Regions from separate parts of the Pseudomonas sp. LRF_L74 genome, predicted to be linked through region 1. Evidence: predicted binding sites of a transcription regulator. Region 1 holds the regulator's gene; each other region holds the start of a gene.
The links. The regulator sigma-54, encoded in region 1, starts transcription at its own class of promoters, with help from an activator protein. The targets are predictions, from matches to a motif close to ANTGGCATNNANNTTGCTNT.
Positions count from the first base shown of each region.

Region 1 (7,695 bases):
TTTCGGTTTATAATCGCCGACTTTTCTTTGTGGACCCGCGAAGCCCGTCATGAGTCAATCCAGCGACCTGATCCAGTCAGCCCAGCGCACCATTCGCCTCGAACAGGAAGCCATCGACGCCCTGCTCAAGCGTATCGACGGCGATTTCGTGCGCGCCTGCGAACTGCTCCTGGCCTGCAGCGGACGCGTGGTGGTGGTCGGCATGGGCAAATCCGGCCACATCGGCAACAAGATCGCCGCGACCCTGGCCAGCACCGGCACGCCGGCGTTCTTCGTCCACCCAGCCGAAGCCAGCCATGGCGACATGGGCATGATCACCCGCGACGACATCGTCCTGGCCCTGTCCAACTCCGGCACTACCGCGGAAATCGTCACCCTTCTGCCGCTGATCAAGCGCCTCGGCATCCCCATGATCAGCATGACCGGCAACCCCGACTCGGCGCTGGCCAAGGCCGCCGAGGTCAACCTGAACGCCAATGTCGCCCAGGAAGCCTGCCCGCTGAACCTGGCACCAACCTCCTCGACCACGGTCTCCCTGGTACTCGGCGACGCCCTGGCCATCGCCTTGCTCGAAGCCCGTGGCTTCACCGCCGAAGACTTCGCCTTCTCCCATCCAGGCGGCGCCCTGGGTCGGCGCCTGCTGCTGAAAGTGGAGAACGTCATGCACAGCGGCGAGCAACTACCCAGCGTGCGCCTCGGCACCTCGTTGCGCGATGCGTTGCTGGAGATGACGCGCAAGGGGCTGGGTATGACTGCCGTGATCGGCGCCGACGGCAAACTCGCCGGAATCTTCACCGACGGCGACCTGCGCCGCACACTCGACCGGGAACTCGACGTGCGTACCGCGCTCATAGACGACGCCATGACCCGCCACGGCAAGACAGCACGCGCAGACATGCTCGCCGCCGAGGCATTGAAGATCATGGAGCAACACAAAATCAGCGGACTGATCGTGGTCGATTCGCAGGACCGCCCCGTCGGCGCCTTCAACCTGGGCGACCTGCTGCGCGCCGGAGTGATGTGATGAACGAAGAACTGCTGCACCGCGCCCAAGCCGTGAAACTGGCGATTTTCGACGTCGATGGCGTACTGACCGACGGGCGCCTGTATTTTCTGGTCGACGGCAGCGAATTCAAGACCTTCAATACCCTGGACGGCCAAGGCATCAAGATGCTGATGAACAGCGGCGTACGCACTGCGATCATCAGCGGCCGCAAGACCCCGGTGGTCGAGCGGCGTGCGCAGAACCTCGGCATCCAGCACCTCTACCAGGGCCGCGAGGACAAACTGGTCGTACTCGACGAACTGCTCGGCGAACTCGGCCTCGGCTATGCACAAGTCGCCTACCTGGGCGACGACCTGCCCGACCTGCCGGTGATCCGCCGTGTCGGCCTGGGCATGGCCGTGGCCAACGCCAACGACTTCGTGCGCCGGCATGCTCACGGAGTGACCCACGCGCGCGGCGGCGAAGGCGCTGCACGCGAGTTCTGCGAACTGATCATGCACGCCCAGGGCAGCCTCGAAGCCGCCCAGGCTGCCTACCTATAAGGTTCTCCATGTCTGCAAGACTGCGTCTGCCCATCATCGTCCTTCTCGCGGCCCTGCTTGCCGCCGTGGGCTACTGGAACATCCGCCCGGAAAGCTTCATGGATCACCAGGCGGCGACGGATGCCGAAAGCCCGGTGGACTTCTACGCGACCAAGGTCAACACCCGGCAGTTCCAGGAGGATGGCCAGGTCCACTACGACATGACCGCCGAGCGCCTCGACCACATGAAAGCCAGCGACATCACCGAGCTCAGCAAGCCTGACCTGCAGCTGTATCGCGGTACCGCCTACCCATGGCATGTGCAGAGCGAACGCGCCGAAGTGGCGCCCAAGGGCAAGCAGGTCGAACTGATCGACGCCGTGCGCATCGCCCGCACCGATGCCAAAGACCGGCCAGTGGTGATCACCAGCAGCCGGATGACCGTATTTCCCGACGAGCAATATGCGCAAACCGCACAAGCCGTTAGAATCGAGGCCGCCAATGGGGTGACCACGGCACAAGGAATGAAAGCGTACTTGAATGACGGCAGGGTTTTCCTGCAGTCCAACGTAAGAGGCCAGCATGAGGTTCGTTAACACCCTCCCCCTATTGTTCGTCAGCCTGAGCGCAGCGCTGGGAAGCCTGAGCGCCTGGGCCCTGCCCAGCGATCGCGAGCAACCGATCCGCGTGCAGGCCGACAGCGCCGAACTGGATGACAAGCAAGGCGTCGCCGTCTATCGCGGTGGCGTCGTGATCACCCAGGGCACCATGAAGATCACCGGCGACACCGTGACCATCACTCAGAACAAGAGTGGTGACGTGGAAGTCTTCACCTCGGTGGGCAAGCCTGCCTACTACGAGCAGAAGCCCGCGGTGGACAAGGAAATCGTCAAGGCCTACGGCATGACCATCCAGTACTTCGCAACCAACGACCGCATCGTACTGATCGACCAGGCCAAGGTCATCCAGGAAGGCAACACCTTCGAAGGCGAGAAGATCGTCTATGACACCCAGCGCCAGATCGTCAACGCCGGCCGTGCCAACGGCTCGTCGGTGAGCACGCCACGCCCGCGTATCGACATGGTCATCCAACCGCGCAAGAAAACCGAACAGCAGCAGAAACAAGGGCAGTAATGGCGACCCTCAAAGCACAGCACCTGGCCAAGAGCTACAAGGGACGGCAAGTCGTTCGCGACGTCAGCCTGTCCATCGACAGCGGCCAGATAGTCGGCCTGCTCGGCCCCAATGGTGCGGGCAAGACCACCTGCTTCTACATGATCGTCGGCCTGGTCCAGGCCGACCAGGGCCGCGTGCTGATCGACAGCAACGACATCAGCCAGCAACCGATGCATGGCCGTGCTCGTGCGGGCATCGGCTACCTGCCACAGGAAGCCTCGATCTTCCGCAAGCTCAGCGTGGCCGACAACATCATGGCCATCCTGGAAACCCGCAAGGACCTGGACCGCGCCGGACGTAACGATGCCCTGGAAAGCCTACTGCAGGAATTCCACATCACTCACATCCGCGACAACCTCGGCATGAGCCTCTCCGGAGGCGAACGCCGCCGCGTGGAAATCGCCCGCGCCCTGGCCACCGAACCCAAGTTCATCCTGCTCGACGAACCCTTCGCCGGCGTCGATCCGATTTCGGTCGGCGATATCAAGCAGATCATTCATCACCTGAAAGCCAAGGGTATCGGCGTGCTGATCACCGATCACAACGTCCGCGAGACCCTGGACATCTGTGAAACCGCGTACATCGTCAACGACGGCCAGCTCATCGCGGAAGGCGACGCACAAAGCATTCTGGCCAACCAACTGGTCAAGGAAGTCTATCTGGGGCACGAGTTCCGCCTCTGACCCGGAACGCCCTCGCTACAAGGATGTTTGTCAAGCCTAGGCAAAGCCAGCGTTATCAGGCATATAATTTGCTTAATGACGGCGCCTCGGCGTCTTGTAGTGAGTGGCGCGATAGCGCCTGCAGATAAGGTGCAAGACTTCCTGCCATGAAACCCTCGCTAGTCCTCAAGATGGGCCAGCAGCTGACGATGACACCGCAGCTGCAACAAGCCATCCGCCTCCTCCAGCTTTCCACGCTGGACCTGCAACAGGAAATCCAGGAAGCCCTGGAGTCCAACCCCATGCTGGAACGTCAGGAGGAAGGGGAAGATTTCGACAACTCCGACCCGATGGCCGACAACGCCGAGCAGACCACCCAGCAGGCGCAGGAAACCAGCAATTTCCAGGAAACCACCGTCGCCACCAACGACAATGAAAGCACGGACGAAGGCGAGTGGCACGAGACCATTCCCAACGAGCTGCCTGTCGATACCGCCTGGGAAGACGTCTACCAGACCAGCGCCAGCAACCTGCCAAGCAACGATGACGACGAGTGGGACTTCACCACCCGCACTTCGGCGGGCGAGAGCCTGCAGACCCACCTGCTCTGGCAGCTCAACCTGGTCCCCATGTCAGATACCGACCGCCTGATCGGCGTCACCCTGATCGACTGCATCAATAACCAGGGCTATCTGGAAGAGAGCCTCGAAGAGATCGTCGCCTCCTTCGACCCCGAACTCGACATCGAACTCGACGAAGTCGAAGCCGTGTTGCGCCGCATCCAGCATTTCGAACCGGCCGGCGTCGGCGCACGCGACCTGGGCGAATGCCTGCTCCTGCAACTGCGCCAGCTCCCCGCCGACACGCCATGGCTGGCCGAGGCCCAGCGCCTGGCCAAGGACCATCTCGACCTGCTCGGCAGCCGCGACTACAGCCAGCTCATGCGCCGCATGAAACTCAAGGAAGACGAGCTGCGCCAGGTCATCGAACTGATCCAGAGCCTCAATCCGCGCCCCGGCTCGCAGATCGAAGCGAGCGAACCGGAGTACGTCGTGCCGGACGTGATCGTGCGCAAGCACAATGACCGCTGGCTGGTCGAATTGAACCAGGAAGCCGTACCGCGCCTACGCGTCAACGCCCAGTACGCCGGCTTCGTCAAACGCGCCGACTCCAGCGCCGACAACACCTTCATGCGCAACCAATTGCAGGAAGCGCGCTGGTTCATCAAGAGCCTGCAGAGCCGCAACGAGACCCTGATGAAGGTCGCGACACAGATCGTCGAGCACCAGCGCGGTTTCCTCGACTACGGCGACGAGGCGATGAAACCCCTGGTCCTGCATGACATCGCCGAGGCGGTGGGCATGCACGAGTCGACCATTTCGCGGGTCACCACGCAGAAATTCATGCACACCCCGCGTGGCATCTACGAACTGAAGTACTTCTTCTCCAGCCACGTCAGCACCGCCGAAGGGGGCGAATGCTCGTCCACCGCGATCCGCGCGATCATCAAAAAACTCGTCGGCGCGGAAAACGCGAAAAAGCCGTTGAGCGACAGCAAGATCGCTGGTTTACTGGAGGCACAGGGCATTCAGGTAGCACGTCGGACAGTCGCCAAATACCGGGAGTCCCTCGGCATAGCGCCCTCAAGCGAGCGCAAGCGATTGATGTGACGAGCCACACTGAGGGAAAGCGCGGCAGCCGATGCAGCCGCAAGGCTTCCCAGCCAGAGTGTTACGGCGGCAGGCCCGATAGCCTGTCTCTTATGCACGGCAACAAGGAGAAGCGGTATGCAAGTCAACATCAGTGGACATCAGCTGGATGTGACCGACGCCATGCGTGACTATGTCGGGGAGAAACTCAGCAGGCTGGAGCGCCATTTCGACAAGATCACCAGCGTCCAGGTGATCATGGAAGTCGAAAAGCTCAAGCAAAAAATCGAAGCGACACTGCACATCGCAGGGGGTGAAGTGGTCGCCAATGCTGAACATGAAGACATGTACGCCGCCATCGACCTGCTCACCGACAAACTCGACCGCCAACTGATCAAGCACAAGGAAAAACAGCTCGGTCGCCTGCAAGGCGCGGCTGCTCGCTGATACACCTAATCCCCAACATGATTCGACTTGAAAACATACTGACCGCCGGCCGCTCCCTCGTGAGCGTGCCGGGCGGCAGCAAGAAGCGCGTCCTCGAACAGATCGCCAATCTGGTTGCGCGCGATTTCGCCGATCTGGATGCCCAGGACATCTTCGAAAGCCTCATTGCCCGCGAGAAGCTCGGCTCGACCGGCTTCGGCAACGGCATCGCCATTCCCCACTGTCGCCTTCCTGGCTGCGCCGCGCCCATCAGCGCGGTCCTGCACCTGGACGCGGCCGTGGATTTCGACGCGATCGACGGCGCGCCCGTCGATCTGTTGTTCGTACTGCTGGTTCCAGAAGCCGCGACTGACGAGCACCTTGAACTACTGCGCCAGATCGCCAGCATGCTCGACCGCGCCGAAGTGCGCGAACGCCTGCGGCAGGCACAGAACAGCGATAACCTGTACCAGGTAATCGTCGACGTGCAAAACGGCCACTGAGGTATCGCCATGCGCCTGATCATCGTCAGCGGTCGCTCCGGCTCGGGCAAGAGCACCGCTCTCGATGTTCTTGAGGACAACGGTTTCTATTGCATCGATAACCTGCCAGCGGCCTTGCTTCCGGAATTGGCCGAGCGCTCGCTGATCCAGACCGAATTGCTGCAACCCCAGGTCGCCGTTTCCATCGATGCACGCAACCTGCCCAGCCAGTTGCAGCGCTTTCCCGAATTGCTCGATGAAGTCAGGGCCCGTCATATCCTGTGCGATGTGCTGTTTCTCGATGCCGAGGAAGACACGCTGCTCAAGCGCTTTTCCGAAACTCGGCGGCGCCATCCACTGACCAACGAAAACCGCGCCCTGTCTGAAGCCATTCGCGACGAAGCCCTGCTGCTCGGCCCGATAGCGGACCTGGCGGATCTACGCATCGATACCACGCACCTGAACCTCTATCAGTTGCGCGATACCCTGAAGCTGCGCCTGCTCAACAAACCCGAGCCGGGCACCGCCTTTCTCGTCGAGTCGTTCGGCTTCAAGCGGGGGATGCCGGTCGATGCCGACGTGGTATTCGACGTTCGCTGCCTGCCCAATCCGTATTGGAAACCCGACCTGCGCGATATGTCAGGCCTGGAGCAGCCAGTCGCGGAATACCTGGCAGCCCAGCCCGACGTCGAAGACATGTACCAGGATATCCACGCTTACCTGCATAAATGGCTGCCACGTTTCGCAGCCAGCAATCGCGCCTATGTCACCGTTGCCATTGGCTGCACCGGCGGCCATCACCGCTCGGTCTACCTGGCCAATCGTCTGGGGGAGGCGCTTAAACCCATCCTGAAGAATGTTCAGGTCCGTCATCGCGACCTCAACTAAGGACATCCCGCCGCAATGCCAGCCCGTGAAATCACCATCATCAACAAACTCGGCCTGCATGCCAGGGCGGCAGCCAAGTTCGTCGGCGTAGCCGGGCGCTTTCCTTGCCTGGTTCGTGTGGGTCGCACCCCCGAGAGCCAGGTCGATGGCAAGAGCATCATGGCCGTGATGATGCTGGCAGCAGGCAAAGGCACCAACCTGCACCTCAACACGGAAGGCGAGCAGGCAGACGAGGCGCTAGATGCGCTGATCGAGCTGATCAATAACAAGTTCGATGAAGGCGAGTGAGCCTTCGCCAACACACCTCGCCCAAGGGCCGCCCCTCTCTACAACAAGCGACAAAAAGAAAACCCATGCTCAGCATCGCTGCCAGGCATGGGTTTACGCAGGTCAGGCTACCGGGAATACTCGATAGCTAATGCATCAAGCAGCCAGTGCTTCCTTGTAGCGACGAGCCACTTCGTTCCAGTCGACGACGTTGTAGAAAGCGCCGATGTACTCAGGACGACGGTTCTGATAACGCAGGTAGTAGGCGTGCTCCCAGACGTCCAGGCCAAGGATCGGCGTATTCTTGTGCATCAACGGGCTGTCCTGATTGGCGCTGCTCTCGACCACCAGCTTCTTCTCCGGCGTGACGCTGAGCCAGGCCCAGCCGCTGCCGAAACGCGAGATCGCAGCCTTGGTGAAGGCCTCCTTGAATTTTTCCAGCCCCCCAAGCTGAGCATCGATGGCCGCAGCCAGCTCGCCGGTTGGCGCACCGCCACCGCTTGGCGACATGACGGTCCAGAACAGGGAATGGTTGGCGTGGCCGCCACCGTTGTTGGTTACCGGGCCACGAAGATTCTCGGGAAGCTCGGAAATGCGGCGCAGCAGGTCCTCTACCGA
Region 1 is NZ_CBFFRH010000004.1:221,705-229,399, forward strand. Features, by position in the region: gene ACSZPK_RS12390 (KpsF/GutQ family sugar-phosphate isomerase) at 50-1,024, shown strand; gene ACSZPK_RS12395 (KdsC family phosphatase) at 1,024-1,548, shown strand; gene lptC (LPS export ABC transporter periplasmic protein LptC) at 1,557-2,123, shown strand; gene lptA (lipopolysaccharide transport periplasmic protein LptA) at 2,110-2,661, shown strand; gene lptB (LPS export ABC transporter ATP-binding protein) at 2,661-3,386, shown strand; gene ACSZPK_RS12415 (RNA polymerase factor sigma-54) at 3,533-5,035, shown strand; gene hpf (ribosome hibernation-promoting factor, HPF/YfiA family) at 5,153-5,461, shown strand; gene ptsN (PTS IIA-like nitrogen regulatory protein PtsN) at 5,479-5,943, shown strand; gene rapZ (RNase adapter RapZ) at 5,953-6,810, shown strand; gene ACSZPK_RS12435 (HPr family phosphocarrier protein) at 6,826-7,098, shown strand; gene ACSZPK_RS12440 (superoxide dismutase) at 7,234-7,695, opposite strand, start outside.

Region 2 (7,695 bases), on a different contig from region 1:
TCCCGATGCACAAATCACCAGTCTTTCCGAACTGCCCGCCGTGCTGGAGCGCTGGTAACAATTCAGGCCCTGACACTTGCTGGATAGTTGTATCGAGGCAGGAGCGGACGTAGGGTGGACAACGCTCTTTTTGTCCACCATTAGCAGAGCGGTGGACAAGCTTCGCGTTGTCCACCCTACGAGGGTCTGCAATTACCTCGAAGCAGCCGTTCAAATCGCCCCCCTTCCAGGCCGCCTCACTTGAATGCATCGCCCCAAAAGAAAAACCCGCCGGATAGGCGGGCTCTTCATCGCAGCAGCTAATCGTCAGATAGGACGACTGCCGTATTTGCTGTCTGGCTTCTTGGGCGGATCAGCAACTACGTTGGGCTCGACTTCCTGCACCTTGCCACCGCGCGCCAGGAAGTCTTCCATGGCCTTGGCCAGGGCGTCACGCTCCTTCTGCTTGGCTTCGATGCTGGGTATCTCTTCGGGCTCGACGGCGGCCTTTTTCTTGCCTGGCTTGCCACTGGAAGACTCGCCGGCGTCGCCGCCATCGTCATCCTCCGCTACATCGCCATCAGCGGCAGACAGCTCCTCGCCGTCATCCTCGTCACCCGCTTCCAGTTCGTCCTGTTCCAGTTCTTCGTCACTCATGCTCAACCTCATACCATGCGCAAAGCAGGTTAGTTATAGACCAGCGGCGCGTATTGCAAGGCGCTACCGGGAAAAATCCGCTTCATTCATCGAGCTTTTTCACCATGGAGCGTCGCGATCAGTCGACGCGCGCCGCCATGATCCCGGTGCTCACCGAGATAGATTCCCTGCCACGTCCCCAACTCCAGCTTTCCAGCCCTCACAGGCAGGCTCAACTGGCAGCCGAGCAGGCTGGACTTGAAGTGCGCCGGCAGGTCGTCCGGCCCTTCATCGTCATGCTCGTAACCGGTTTCGTCCTGCGGCACCAAGCGGTTGAAGAACCGCTCGAAGTCACGCCGCACCGCACCATCGGCATTCTCGTTGATGGTCAGCGAGGCCGACGTGTGCTGCAGCCAGAGGTGCAGCACACCCACTTGATAATCGCGAAGCTCGGGTAGCGCAGCGACGATCTCATCATCGACAAGATGGAATCCGCGAGCCCTCGAACGCAGGGTGATGGTCCGTTGCAGCCACATGGTCGCCACCGGCTCTATCCGATTTTGGGGCGCATTCTAGCGCGCTCGGCAAAAAAGCAAAGGGTCAAAGAACAGGGTCCTGGCTGTCACCGAAAAGATACAAAAACGCCCGGCAGAAGCCGGGCGTTTTTCATTGCACGAGCGGTTACAGGTTGTAGCCGCGCTCGTTGTGTTCCGCAAGGTCGAGACCAACGGCCTCGGCTTCTTCGTTGACCCGCAGGCCCATCACGATATCCAGCACCTTGAGGATGATGAAGGTGACGATGGCGGTGTAGATCACGGTGAAGGCGACGCCCTTGAACTGGATGAACACTTGCTCGGCGATGTTTTCCACGGTGCCGAAGCCACCCATTGCCGGAGCGGCGAACACACCGGTCAGCAGGGCGCCGACGATACCGCCGATACCGTGTACGCCGAAGGCGTCCAGGGAATCGTCGTAGCCCAGCTTGCGCTTGAGGCTGGTGGCGCAGAAGAAGCAGATCACGCCAGCGGCCAGGCCAATCACCAGGGCGCCCATCGGGCCGACGGTGCCAGCGGCCGGAGTGATGGCGACCAGGCCGGCAACCACGCCGGAGGCGATGCCCAGGGCGCTCGGCTTACCGTGGGTGACCCACTCGGCGAACATCCAGGCCAGGGCGGCGGCGGCGGTGGCGATCTGGGTAACCAGCATGGCCATGCCAGCGGTGCCGTTGGCGGCTGCCGCGGAACCGGCGTTGAAGCCGAACCAGCCGATCCACAGCATGGCGGCACCGACCAGGGTGTAGCCCAGGTTGTGCGGCGCCATCGGCGTGGTCGGGTAACCCTTGCGCTTGCCCAGCACGATGCAGGCGATCAGGCCAGCGACACCGGCGTTGATGTGCACCACGGTGCCGCCCGCGAAGTCCAGTACGCCCCAGTCCCACATCAGGCCGCCGTTACCGGACCAGACCATGTGCGCGATCGGTGCATAGACCAGGGTGAACCACAAGCCCATGAAGATCAGCATGGCGGAGAACTTCATGCGCTCGGCGAACGCGCCGACGATCAGCGCCGGGGTAATGATCGCGAAGGTCATCTGGAAGGTGACGAACACCGGCTCGGGGAAGGCCGCGGTCAGGCTCTCCGGGGTGATGCCGGCGAGGAACGCCTTCGACAGGCCACCGACGAAGGAGTTGAAGTTGACCACGCCCTGTTCCATACCGGTGGTATCGAAGGCCAGGCTGTAGCCGTAGAGCGTCCAGAGGATGCTCATCAGGCCGGTGATGGCGAAGCACTGCATCATCACCGAAAGGATGTTCTTGGAACGCACCATGCCGCCGTAGAACAGCGCCAGGCCGGGGATGGTCATGAACAGGACCAGCGCGGTGGCGGTCAGCATCCACGCGGTATCGCCGGAGTTGAGGGTAACCTCGTCAGCCATGGCCAGGCCGGGGGTAACGAGGGACAAGAGGGCTCCTAGCCCTGCGAGCTTACGCAGAGTCATGTGTTTTCTCCTGGGGCGGGTTGGGTTCGGAGGCTTAAACTGCGTCGGTGCCGGTTTCGCCGGTACGGATGCGGATCGCCTGTTCCAGGTTGACTACGAAGATCTTGCCGTCACCGATCTTGCCGGTGTTGGCGGCCTTGGTGATCGCTTCGATGACCCGGTCCAGCTGGTCGTCGGCGATGGCGACGTCGATCTTCACCTTGGGCAGAAAATCGACCACGTACTCCGCGCCGCGATACAGCTCGGTGTGGCCCTTCTGCCGGCCGAAGCCCTTGACCTCGGTGACGGTGATGCCCTGCACGCCGATTTCCGACAGCGACTCGCGCACGTCGTCCAGCTTGAACGGCTTGATGATGGCAGTGACTAGCTTCATGAAACTCTCTCCCGTATTGGTGACTTGCCCCAGGAAAAACGAACCCGACTCAAGTCTAAGCGCAGTACCTGGCTTTGTAACGCGTCGGCCGCCGTGAATCCGGCAGGCCGACATGAGCAACCGCACATGCCGAGGTTCTCCCCAACCTCGGCCCGCGCACCGGAACTGCATCGGTGCACGTGTTGCTGGCAACTAAGCAGAAACCTTGCCAGCTCTGACAAATGCCCATTTTTCAGCCCATTAGCCACCCGTCCAGGTGTTCGCCGAGCATGCCGGCGACAATCGCGCACAATCTTGGTGCGCCACGTTCACCCCGAATGATCGAAAACCGTGCGCACACCACGGCAACGCGCAAAAGCCGGCATGCTAGACTGCCCGCCGTTTGCCACCGGAACCTCGCCATGCTGCCGCCCAAAGCCCTTCTCGATGTCCTCTCCAGCCAAGCATCCCGCCTATTCAGCAGTGAGGGCAGTACCCCACGCAGCGAAGTCGAGGCGCAGTTGAAGGTGCTGCTGCAGGGCGCCTTCAACAAACTCGACCTGGTCAGTCGCGAGGAATTCGACAGCCAGATGGTCGTGCTGGCGCGCACCCGCGCGCGCCTGGAGGCGCTCGAGGCCAAGGTCGCCGAACTGGAAGCCAAGCAGAACCCGCCCGCCGACTGAATTCATTCGAGAGGGTGCAACAACGTCGCGTGAGAACCGGGCGAGCCTGGCTTCACGCGTACCGTGATCAAAGGAGTGATCATGTCCCTAGCTATCGTCCACAGCCGCGCCCAGGTGGGCGTGGAAGCGCCTGCCGTGACCGTCGAGGCGCACCTGGCCAACGGCCTGCCAAGCATGGCCCTGGTCGGCCTGCCGGAAACCGCCGTCAAGGAAAGCAAGGATCGCGTGCGCAGCGCGATTCTCAACGCCGGCTTCGAGTTTCCGACTCGACGCATCACCCTCAACCTGGCACCGGCCGACCTGCCCAAGGATGGTGGCCGCTTCGACCTGGCCATAGCCCTCGGTGTGCTTGCAGCCAGCGGACAGGTCCCGGCCGATAGCCTCGACACCCTCGAATGCCTCGGCGAACTGGCCTTGTCCGGCAGCGTGCGCCCGGTACAGGGCGTGCTGCCGGCAGCCCTCGCCGCGCGTGCCTGCGGGCGCACCCTGATCGTCCCCAAGGCCAACGCCGAAGAGGCCTGCCTGGCCTCAGGCCTGGAGGTGCTGGCAATCGACCACCTGCTGGAAATCGCCGCCCATCTCAACGGGCATGCGCCACTGGCGCCCTACCAGGCCAGCGGCCTGTTGCGCGAGCCACGCCCCTACCCGGATCTTCGCGAGGTGCAAGGCCAACTGGCGGCCAAGCGCGCCCTGCTGATCGCCGCCAGCGGCTCGCACAATCTGCTGTTCACAGGCCCGCCCGGCACCGGCAAGACCCTGTTGGCCAGCCGCCTGCCAGGGCTGCTGCCGGCCCTCGACGAGCAGGAGGCCCTGGAGGTCGCGGCGATCCAGTCGGTGGCCAGCCACACACCGCTGAGCAGTTGGCCGCAAAGGCCTTTTCGTCAACCGCACCACAGCGCATCCGGGCCAGCGCTGGTCGGCGGCGGTAGCCGTCCGCAACCTGGCGAGATCACCCTAGCCCATCAGGGCGTGCTGTTTCTCGATGAATTGCCGGAGTTCGACCGCAAGGTGCTGGAAGTCCTGCGCGAGCCCCTGGAGTCAGGCACCATCGTGATCGCCCGGGCGCGGGACAAAGTGCGTTTTCCCGCGCGCTTCCAACTGGTCGCGGCGATGAACCCGTGTCCGTGCGGGTATCTTGGCGATCCGGGTGGGCGCTGCCGTTGCAGCAGCGAGCAGGTACAGCGTTATCGCGCCAAGCTGTCCGGGCCGTTGCTGGACCGCATCGACCTGCACCTGACCGTCGCCCGCGAAAGCACCGTGCTCAATGCACCGGTGGAAGCCGGACAGGACAGCGCCAGCGTCGCGGCCCAGGTGGCCGAGGCGCGCACCGTGCAGATGCGCCGCCAGGGCTGTGCCAATGCCTTTCTCGACCTGACCGGCCTACGCCAGCACTGCGCCCTGGCCGAGCCGGACAGGCTCTGGCTGGAACAGGCCTGCGAACGCCTCAACCTGTCGCTGCGCGCGGCGCATCGGCTGCTCAAGGTGGCCCGTACCCTCGCCGATCTGGAACAGGCGAACGGCATCTCCCGCGCGCATCTGGCCGAAGCGCTGCAGTATCGACCGGGGATGGCTTGATAGCCGGCAAACAAGCGGCCTAGAGCCAGAGGCGGCAGCGGCAGCGGCAGCGGCAGCGGTTCGCAGCGTGGAGCATCCGTCATTCCCGCGAAGGCGGGAATCCAATTGTTTAGAGTCTTTTGGATTCCCGCCTTCGCGGGAATGACGGTGGACCGGAGTCGCCCTTGCTGCCTTGCCGTCGCGATCAGGCCGGCGCTTTCTCCGACCAGGTTTCGCTGGTGGTCGCTTCCATCGCTTCCTGGATCGCGCGCTTGCGTTTCTCTTCCGCACGGCGCGAGAAGTACCAGGCGAAGAAGGTGAAGATCGACACCACCAGCAGGATCAGGCTGGCCACCGCGTTGATCTCCGGCTTCACGCCCAGGCGCACGGCGGAGAACACTTCCATCGGCAGCGTGGTCGAACCCGGCCCGGAGACGAAGCTGGCCAGCACCAGGTCGTCCAGCGACAGGGCGAAGGACATCATGCCGCCCGCCGCCAGCGACGGCGCGATCATCGGGATGGTGATCAGGAAGAACACCTTCCACGGCCGCGCGCCGAGGTCCATGGCCGCCTCTTCGATGGACAGGTCCAGCTCGCGCAGGCGCGCCGAGACCACGATCGCCACGTAGGACGAGCAGAAGGTGGTGTGGGCGATCCAGATGGTGACGATGCCACGTTCCTGGGGCCAGCCGATCAACTGGGCCATGGCCACGAACAGCAGCAGCAGCGACAGGCCGGTGATCACCTCGGGCATGACCAGCGGTGCGGTGACCAGGCCACCGAACATGGTGCGCCCGCGAAAGCGCGGGATGCGCGTCAACACGAAGGCGGCCATGGTGCCCAGCGCCACCGCGGCCACCGCGGTGTAGCAGGCGATTTCCAGGGAACGCAGCACCGAGCCGATCAACTGGCGGTTGTCGAGCAGACCGACATACCACTTCACCGACCAGCCGCCCCAGACCGTCACCAGCTTGGAGGCGTTGAACGAGTAGATGACCAGGATGAACATCGGGGCGTAGATGAACAGCAACCCGAGCCACAGCATCACGGTGGAAAAGCGCAAGTTTTTCATGCCTTGCCCTCCAGTTCCTTGGCTTGGTTCTTGTTGAACAGGATGATCGGCACGATCAGGATCGCCAGCATCACCACCGCCAGGGCGGACGCCACCGGCCAGTCGCGGTTGTTGAAGAACTCCTGCCACAGCACCTTGCCGATCATCAGCGTCTCCGGCCCGCCAAGCAGTTCGGGGATGACGAACTCGCCGACCACCGGGATGAACACCAGCATGCTGCCGGCGATGATGCCGTTCTTCGACAGCGGCACGGTGATCTTCCAGAAGTTGTTGAGGTTGCTCGAGCCCAGGTCGGACGCCGCCTCCAGCAAGCTGTTGTCGTGCTTCACTAGGTTGGCGAACAGCGGCAGGATCATGAACGGCAGGTACGAATAGACGATGCCGATGTACACCGCCAGGTTGGTGTTGAGAATCTGCAACGGCGCATCGATCAGGCCGATCTGCTGCAGGAAGCCATTGAGCAGGCCGTTGTTACTGAGAATGCCCATCCACGCATAGACGCGGATCAGGATCGCGGTCCAGGTCGGCATCATGATCAGCAGCAGCAAGGTGGTCTGCGCTTCCTTGCTCGCGCGGGCCATAGCATAGGCCATCGGATAGCCGATCAGCAGGCACAGCACGGTACTGATGAGGGCGATCTTCAGCGAACCCAGGTAAGCCGACAGGTACAGTTCGTCTTCGCTGAGAAAGGTGTAGTTGCCGAAGTTGAGGACGATCTGCAGCTTCTGCTCGGCGTAGTTGTAGATTTCCGTGTAGGGCGGAATGGCCACGTCGGCTTCGGCGAAGCTGATCTTCATGACGATGAAGAACGGCAGCAGGAAGAACAGGAACAGCCACAGGAACGGCGCGCTGACCACCGCGGCACGGCCAGGACGCAACGCGCTGAAGCGGCTGAACAGCAGGGTCACCACGGCGTAGACGATGAGGATCAGCGCCACCACCGCGATGAACTCGCAGATCTGGTTGATCGACAGCCCCAGGGCGGCCCAGAAGCTCTGTGCGCCGATCAGGTTGTAGAGGGTCAGCACGACGAGGGCGAGCAACAGCGCGCCGACGACTTGCACGCCCTTGTCGCGGGCTTGAGCGAGGACTTTGTTCATGACTGCAGTACCACGCCGCTGTCGTCTTCCCAGTACACCACCACCTGGTCGTCCCAGGTCGGCCGCTTGCCACGCCGTTCGGCGTTGGCGATGAAGGCCTGGACGATCTGCCCGGAGCTGAGCTTGACGTGGTACACCGAGTGGCCGCCGAGGTAGGCGATGTCGTGCACGCTGCCGCGCGACCAGTTGTACTCGGGATGCTCGTGATCGGCCGGCAGCTCGCTGGCCATCAGCAGTTTTTCCGGGCGCAGGGCGTAGGTAACCTGGGTTTCCTGGGCGCGGGTGCTGATGCCGTGGCCGATGTAGATCGGCTTGTCCAGT
Region 2 is NZ_CBFFRH010000001.1:171,660-179,354, forward strand. Features, by position in the region: gene ACSZPK_RS00855 (HAD family hydrolase) at 1-58, shown strand, start outside; gene sutA (transcriptional regulator SutA) at 307-636, opposite strand; gene ACSZPK_RS00865 (secondary thiamine-phosphate synthase enzyme YjbQ) at 723-1,151, opposite strand; gene ACSZPK_RS00870 (ammonium transporter) at 1,297-2,613, opposite strand; gene glnK (P-II family nitrogen regulator) at 2,648-2,986, opposite strand; gene ACSZPK_RS00880 (accessory factor UbiK family protein) at 3,388-3,648, shown strand; gene ACSZPK_RS00885 (YifB family Mg chelatase-like AAA ATPase) at 3,730-5,223, shown strand; gene ACSZPK_RS00890 (ABC transporter permease subunit) at 5,408-6,274, opposite strand; gene ACSZPK_RS00895 (ABC transporter permease subunit) at 6,271-7,152, opposite strand; gene potA (polyamine ABC transporter ATP-binding protein) at 7,371-7,695, opposite strand, start outside.
Region 2: glnK (P-II family nitrogen regulator) is a predicted target of sigma-54. The motif match lies at 3,180-3,199, and genes of this name have one in related genera.

Region 3 (7,695 bases), on a different contig from region 1:
CCTTGAGCAGTTGCAATTCCTGGGCACGTGGCGTACCGCCCATGACCACCACCGGGCCGGCATGCAGCGCTTCGCTCAGGCTGTCGTAACGCTCGCCACGGCTGACCAGAACATAGGACGTCGGCACCACGTCGAGCAGCCAGACGAAATCATCCTCACGCTCATTGATGCGCCCGAGGTTGAGCACGATGCCATTCGGGTCCCTGGCCGCCTCCAGTTGCACGCGCCGCCAGGGCACACTGATGTAGTGGCAATCACGCTGCAGGCGGGCACACATCACCTGCATCACCTCACCGAAGATGCCACGGTTGGCGTCGGCATGGGGCATCTGCCCCTGTCCGACATAGATGTTAAGCGGCTCATCGGCCCCTGCCGAGCCCATGGCCAATACGAGCACCATGCCAATCGGCGCCAGCAATCGCTCCAACACAAATCCATCCCCTGCTGCGCTGCCAACGATAGGTGAGCCATGATCGTTCCGGGGCCTGTCGACGTTCCAACCGCCTACCGAATAGCGGTGGCCTTGGGCGAAGCGACACAAGCGCCAGACAAACTAAACCGACGCGCGACAGAGGGAAACACCTCATGCAGAAAAACAAAAGTCGGACAAACGGTCACGCCACCAGGAAAACGCTCAAGGCGTCTGGACCGGGCTCTCCGCCCCACCGCTGCGCTATGGATAACCACAGGCTATTTGAAGTTCACCGCATTGCAACGATTTTGTATAAGAAAACAGATACGCCCCCCTAGATTTATGTCATGCAGCAGTCATCGCCGGGCATGCCGGGGTGGCTTATTCCTCATGCCAAGGTGTGTGCCCATGGCACGTCACCAACAAGAACAAAGGCATCATCATGTTCAAGCACAGCAAATGCCGCCAGGCGGGCCTCATTGTCATTGCCATTACCCTGGTGCTGATCCTGCCCAACCTGCCCCGCTTCTTCATGTGAAGCCACGCATAACTGGCCATCGGGCATGATAGGGTCTGCTATCGCCGCCCTCGATCTGGTCCCCATGCGTCTTCTTTCGTTTCTCCTGCTCGCCCTTCTGGCTCAAACCACGACTGCCGCCAGCCTGACCATCGAACTGGATAACGGCTCACGCACCTGGAGCGCAGAGGAACTGCTTGCCCTGCCCCAGACACAGAGCATTCATATCGTCGATGACGTGGCCTACAAGCGCGACATGGATTACCGCGCGATCCCCCTCGCCGTTCTGCTGACGGGGCTCGAAGCGGGAGACCACCTTCAGGTCGTGGCCCTGGACGGATTCGCTGCCGAGCTGCCAGCCGCGCCATTGCTCTCCAGCCAGGGCGCGCAGGCCTGGCTGGCCATTGAGGAAGAAAACCAGCCCTGGCCGGCACTGGCACCGGGAAAACCTGGTGCGGGACCGTTCTACCTGGTCTGGAGCAATCCACAGGCTGGCCAGATCGGTCCGGAACAGTGGCCATTCCAGGTCGCCCGAATTCGCCAACTGGGCACGCTGGAGGAACGCTTTCCGACATTGCTGCCAGCCAGCGATGCCAGTGACGATGTCCGTGCCGGCTTCGCCCAGTTCCAGAAGAACTGCCTGGCATGCCACCGGCTCAACGGCGCGGGCGACTCACAGTTCGGCCCGGACCTGAACCTGCCACACAACCCCACTGAATATTTCACCGCACCCTATCTGCGGCAGTACATTCGCGACCCACAAAGCCTGCGCCATTGGCCACAGGCACGCATGCCGGGCTTCAGTAGCCAGGTGCTCAGCGATCCGCAGCTGGAACAGATTCTTGCCTATCTGGGCCACATGGCAACGCGCAAGCAGCCACCGGCTCAGTTCCAGTAATCGTCCGGCGTGGACGGCAACTCGTTGAGCAGTTGCCGCAACCCGCTGCCCCACTGCTGGCGGATGCCCTCGAAATAGGCATCGCCCTCCTCGATCCGGAACCCGGCGGGAATCACCAGGCTGTCGGTCTTGTACACCAGGATATCCAGGGGCATGCCGACCGACAGGTTGCTGCGGATGGTCGAGTCGAAGGAAATCAGCGCGCAACGCAGGGCCTGGGGCAATGGCGTGTCATGCGTCAGCGCGCGGTCGAGAATCGGCTTGCCGTACTTGCTCTCGCCAATCTGGAAGAACGGCGTGTCCTGGGTGGCGACGATGAAGTTGCCTTGCGGGTAGATGTTATAGAGCTGCGCAGCCTGCCCCTGGATCTGCCCGCCCAGCAGGAACGAGCAACCGAGATCGACGCCCTGGGTCTGGAGCGACGAATCGCGCTCCAGCACCTCGCGCAACGTGGCGCCAACCAATGCCGCCGCCTCGAACAGGGTCGAGACATTGTGCAGATGACTGCCCTCGCCATCGATCCTGAGTCGCAGCAGGTTGACCACCGACTGCGAGGTGGCGAGGTTGCCAGCGCTCTGCAACACGATCAGGCGTTGGCCGGACACGCCGAACACATGCAATTTGCGGAAGATGGCAATGTGATCGACACCCGCATTGGTACGGGTGTCGGAAACGAATACCAGGCCATCGGCCAGGTTCAGGGCCACGCAGTAGGTCATGCTTCACCTGTTGATGACGCACGCAGCTCCTGGCAGAAAATCACTGCTGCTGGAGCAACGGCAGGGATGCCACCTTAACCCGTGCGTGCATCTGCTCGCCACCGCCACCACGACGCGTACCACGGATCGGGCAGGCATCCAGGTAATCGAGGCCGACCGCCAGCTTCAGGTGCCGCTGCGGGCGGGCGAGCTGGTTGGTCACGTCGAAGCTGTACCAGGCATCGGCGACCCAGGCCTCCGCCCAGGCATGGCTGACCAGTTGCCGGTCCGCCTCGCTGTAGAGATAGCCGGAAATGAACCGCGCCGGAATACCCAGGCTACGCGCGCAGGCCAGGAAGGCATGGGTGTGATCCTGGCAGACCCCGACCCGCCCGGCGAAGGCCTCGGCCGCGGTGCTTTCGATTTCGGTCGCCCCCGGCATGAAACTCATCTGCTCATGCAACCCGTGCATCAGCTCGATCAGCCCATTACGGTCGCGCCGCTCACCACACCGCTGCCTGGCGAACGCTTGCAGGGCATCGTCGGCCTGGGTCAGGCGGGTGAAACGCAGGTAAGGCAGCGGCGAGTGATCATCGCGCTCACACTCGCTGCGTTCGTCGATTTCCACCTCGCCGCGCGCGCCGATCACCAGCATCTCGTGCGGCTCGTCGATGGTCAGCACGTGCAGGATGTTACCAAACGGGTCGATCTGCGCACGCACCGGGCGCGGCAGTTCGAGTTCCCAGTCGATCACCTGCTGTCGAGCGCTGGCCTGGGGCGTCATGCGCAGGTACTGGATGCTGGTGCGCACCTGATCGTCATAGCGGTAGGTGGTGTCATGCTGGATCGAGAGTTTCATACGACCTCCAGATAAGAGGTGTGGATAGCGCTGCCCAACTGCCGGACGAGCAGGATGAAATCGGTAAGCCAGACGTGCAGCCCCTCGTCGAGGACCTCGTCGACACTGGTGTAGCGCAGGCGCGCATCGAGTTCGGCGGCCATGCGCTGGGCCGGCCTGCCGTTCTCGCCCGGCAGGCCGGAGAGCATCAGGTTCAACTCTTCCATGCAGGACCGTAGCGAACGCGGCACTTCCGGGCGCAACAGCAGCAGTTCGGCGATCTTGCGTGTACGTGGCGAGCCCCGGTAGATCTCGGTGAAAGCCTCGAACGACGACAGCGCGCGCAGCAAGGCGCTCCACTCATAGTAGCCACGGGCCGAGGTGTCACTGACTTCGTCAGCGGCCTCGCCGAGCATCTCGTAGCGCGCGTCGAGCAGGCGCAGGGTGTTGTCGGCCCGTTCGAGGAAGGTTCCCAGGCGGATGAAACGATAGGCTTCGCCACGCATGATGGTGCCGAACGTCGCACCGCGGAACAGGTGCGAACGCTCCTTGACCCATTCGCAGAAGCGGCTGATGCCATAGCGTCCCAGGCCCTGGGCAGCGATGCCACGGATTTCCAGCCAGGTGGCGTTGATGTTTTCCCACATGTCCGCGGTGATGCGGCCGCGCACTGCATGGGCATTGGCTCGTGCCGCCTGCAGGCAGCAATAGATGCTCGCCGGGTTGTCGGCATCGAGGGCGAAGAAATGCAGCATTCGCTCGGCATGCAATTGGCCGTGGCGTTCGAGGTAGTCATCCATGGTGCCGGTGATCAGCAGCGGCATGGCCAACTCATCGAGGCCATCGCCACGACCATCCTGGGGCATCAACGACAGCGAGTAGCTGACGTCGAGCATGCGCGCCAGGTTCTCGGCGCGCTCCAGGTAGCGGGACATCCAGAACAGATCGGAGGCGGTTCTACTCAGCATGCTCAGTCCTCCACCACCCAGGTGTCCTTGGTTCCGCCGCCTTGCGACGAGTTGACCACCAGCGAGCCCTCGCGTAGCGCCACGCGGGTCAGCCCCCCCGGTACCAGTCGTGTTTCACGACCGGACAGGACGAAGGGACGCAGGTCGATGTGCCGTGGTGCCACACCGCTTTCAACGAAGGTCGGGCAGGTCGACAAGGACAGCGTCGGCTGGGCGATGTAGGCCTCGGGGCGGGCTTTCAGGCGTTCACGGAAAGCCTCGATCTCGGCCTTGCTCGCCGCCGGTCCGACCAGCATGCCGTAGCCGCCCGAGCCCTGGGTTTCCTTGACCACCAGCTCGGGCAAGTGCGCCAACACATGGGACAGTTCCTCGGGCTTGCGGCATTGCCAGGTCGGTACATTCTTCAGGATCGGCTCCTCGCTCAAGTAGAAGCGGATCATCTCGCCCACGTAGGGGTAGATCGACTTGTCGTCGGCGACGCCGGTGCCGACCGCGTTGGCCAGCACCACGTTGCCAGCGCGGTAGGACGCCAGCAGCCCCGGCACGCCGAGCATGGACTCGGGATTGAAGGCCAGTGGGTCGAGGAAGGCATCGTCGAGGCGGCGATAGATCACATCGACCTGTTGTGGCCCCGCCGTGGTGCGCATGTAGACCCGCTCGTCGCGCACCAACAGGTCGGCGCCCTCGACCAGTTCCACGCCCATCTCGCGCGCCAGGAAGGCATGTTCGAAATAGGCGCTGTTGAAACGCCCAGGCGTGAGCACCACGACGCTGGGATTATCCAGCGGGCTGGAGCTTTTCAGGGTGTCGAGCAGCAGGCTCGGATAATGGTCGATGGGCGCCACCCGCTGCCTGGAAAACAGCTCGGGGAACAGGCGCATCATCATCTTGCGGTCTTCGAGCATGTAGCTCACGCCGCTGGGCGTGCGCAGGTTGTCTTCCAGCACGTAATAGCTACCGTCGCCATCGCGAACCAGGTCGACACCGGCGATGTGCGCATAGATGTCACGGTGCAGGTCGAGCCCCTGCATTGCCAGTTGGTAGCCCTCGTTGACCAGCACCTGCTCGGCCGGAACGATGCCGGCCTTGATGATGCGCTGGTCGTGATAGAGATCGGCGAGAAACATGTTCAACGCCTTGACCCGCTGAATGCAGCCGGTCTCGACGATGCGCCACTCGCTGGCCGGGATGCTGCGCGGAATGGTGTCGAACGGAATCAACCGCTCGGTGCCCTGCTCGTCCCCATAGAGGGTGAAGGTGATGCCGGCACGATGGAACAGCAGATCAGCCTCGCGACGACGCTGGGCATGCTGCTCTTCCGGCGTCTCGGCGAGCCAACGGGCGAATTCACGGTAATGCGGGCGGATCGAACCGCTCGCGTCATACATTTCGTCATAAAAGGTGCGGGCCATGCCGTACTCCTTGTCACCCGGACAGAACAGATATCGCAAGGCTCGTGCCACTAATTTAATTCTTATAAATCAATTAGTTAGCAATAAACAATATGTTCAACGCACCAATTCGGGGCATCGCTTGCGCCCACGAAACAGCCAGCGCCCCAATGGGTGGCAGAGATCCTCTCCCCCGCGCCACGCAAAGGGTGTTGCCGCTGGACGGCAAGCTCTCCTCATGAGGCCGTCGAAAATCGCCCTTGGTTCAAGGATTTTTCAGACTCATCAGCAACTTGAAGGTGAAGGTTTAGCTGCGAAAAAACCAAGCCGCCACCTGCCCGAGGCAGGAAGCGGCTACAGAACGTGTCAGAGTGGCCCCCGAAGCCAGGGCGCCACCCAGTTGCTCAGCTCGATTGCGCCAGGCTTTGTGCCAGGTCGGCCAGTTCACGGTTGGCCACGGCATACATGGCGTAGTCCGTGCCGGTCGCCGCGCGCAGCTCGGCCAGCATATTCAGCCAGCGCTGCACCAGTACCTTGCGCTGCTCCAGCCAGAAGGCGACGCGTTCCTCGATATCCACCGGGCCACCCTCCAGTTGCAGCACGGCGATGGTGATCGCCCGCTGCTGGCCGTCCAGGTCATCGCGGAACGCCTCGCGTGCCAGCGCCTGCCAGTTGTTTTCCACCGGCAGGCTGGTGACCTGTTGCAGATACCAGCCCAGCTCCAGCGCACCGCCAACGGCGAAGTAGGCCGTGGCCACCTCGCTCGCCGGCTTGCCGGTGACGTCCGAAGCCTCGATGATCGGCAGCAACGTATAGAGATGACTGGTGCCCGCCACCACCCGCGAGAGCAATTCCGGCACACCAGACTCGACATAGCCCTGGTAACGGCTGAGCCACTGCTCGCGCGCCGGCCCCTCCAGCAATTCGTCGAGGCGTACCGCCAGCTCGGCGACGCGCGGGCCGAAGTGACCGACGTCACGCGCCGCGTCCAGCTCGTTGCGCCGGCTGCGCAGGAACCAGCGAGTAGCGCGCCGTACCAGGCGCATCAACTCATCCATCAGGTGCAATTGCAGATCGGCCGGCACCTGGTGATCCAGCGCTTCGATCTTGCGCCACCAGTGCGGCAGGTGGAACACGTCACGCACGATCACATAGGCGCCGGCGACGTTGGCCGCGGTCATGCCAGTGGACTCTTTCAAGCGCTGGACGAAGGTGATGCCGACCCGATTGACCAGATCGTTGGCGATCTGCGTACTGACGATCTCGCGCTTCAGGCGATGGCGGCGCATGGCTTCGCTGAAGTCCTGGCTGAGCCGCGCCGGGAACGCCGTGGCGATTTCCTGGGCCAGGTACTCGTCATCCGGCAGTGAGGATTTGAGCAGCGCCTCCTTGAGGTCGATCTTGCTGTAGGAAATCAGCACCGACAGTTCCGGACGGGTCAGGCCACGGCCGTTGGCGGCCCGCTCGTTCAGTTCGTCGTCGGACGGCAGGAACTCCAGGGCCCGGTCGAGTTTGCCGGCCGCCTCCAGGGCGGCCATCAACCGCTTGTACTCGGCGCCACGCTCGCGGGCGCGGCGCTCAGCCAGGGAAAGCGCCTGGGTCTGCCGGTAGTTGTTGCCCAGCACCAGGTTGCCCACCGCCTCGGTCATTTCCGCCAGCAGGGTGTTGCGCTGCTTGCCGGTCATGTCGCCGGCGCTGACGATCTCGCCCAGGAGTATCTTGATGTTCACCTCGTGGTCGGAGCAGTCCACGCCGCCGGCGTTATCGATGAAGTCGGTGTTGCTGGCACCGCCCCCCAGGCAGAACTCGACGCGGCCGAGCTGGGTCATGCCCAGGTTGCCGCCCTCGCCCACCACCTTGGCACGCAACTCGCGGCCATCGACACGCAAGGCGTCGTTGGCCTTGTCGCCGACATCGGCATGGCTCTCCCTGCTCGATTTGACGTAGGTGCCGATGCCGCCGTTCCAGATCAG
Region 3 is NZ_CBFFRH010000020.1:14,000-21,694, forward strand. Features, by position in the region: gene ACSZPK_RS26630 (substrate-binding periplasmic protein) at 1-427, opposite strand, end outside; gene ACSZPK_RS26635 (c-type cytochrome) at 1,015-1,827, shown strand; gene ACSZPK_RS26640 (peptidase) at 1,815-2,546, opposite strand; gene ACSZPK_RS26645 (transglutaminase family protein) at 2,587-3,384, opposite strand; gene ACSZPK_RS26650 (alpha-E domain-containing protein) at 3,381-4,331, opposite strand; gene ACSZPK_RS26655 (circularly permuted type 2 ATP-grasp protein) at 4,334-5,743, opposite strand; gene ACSZPK_RS26660 (NAD-glutamate dehydrogenase) at 6,127-7,695, opposite strand, start outside.
Region 3: ACSZPK_RS26655 (circularly permuted type 2 ATP-grasp protein) is a predicted target of sigma-54. The motif match lies at 5,776-5,795, and genes of this name have one in related genera.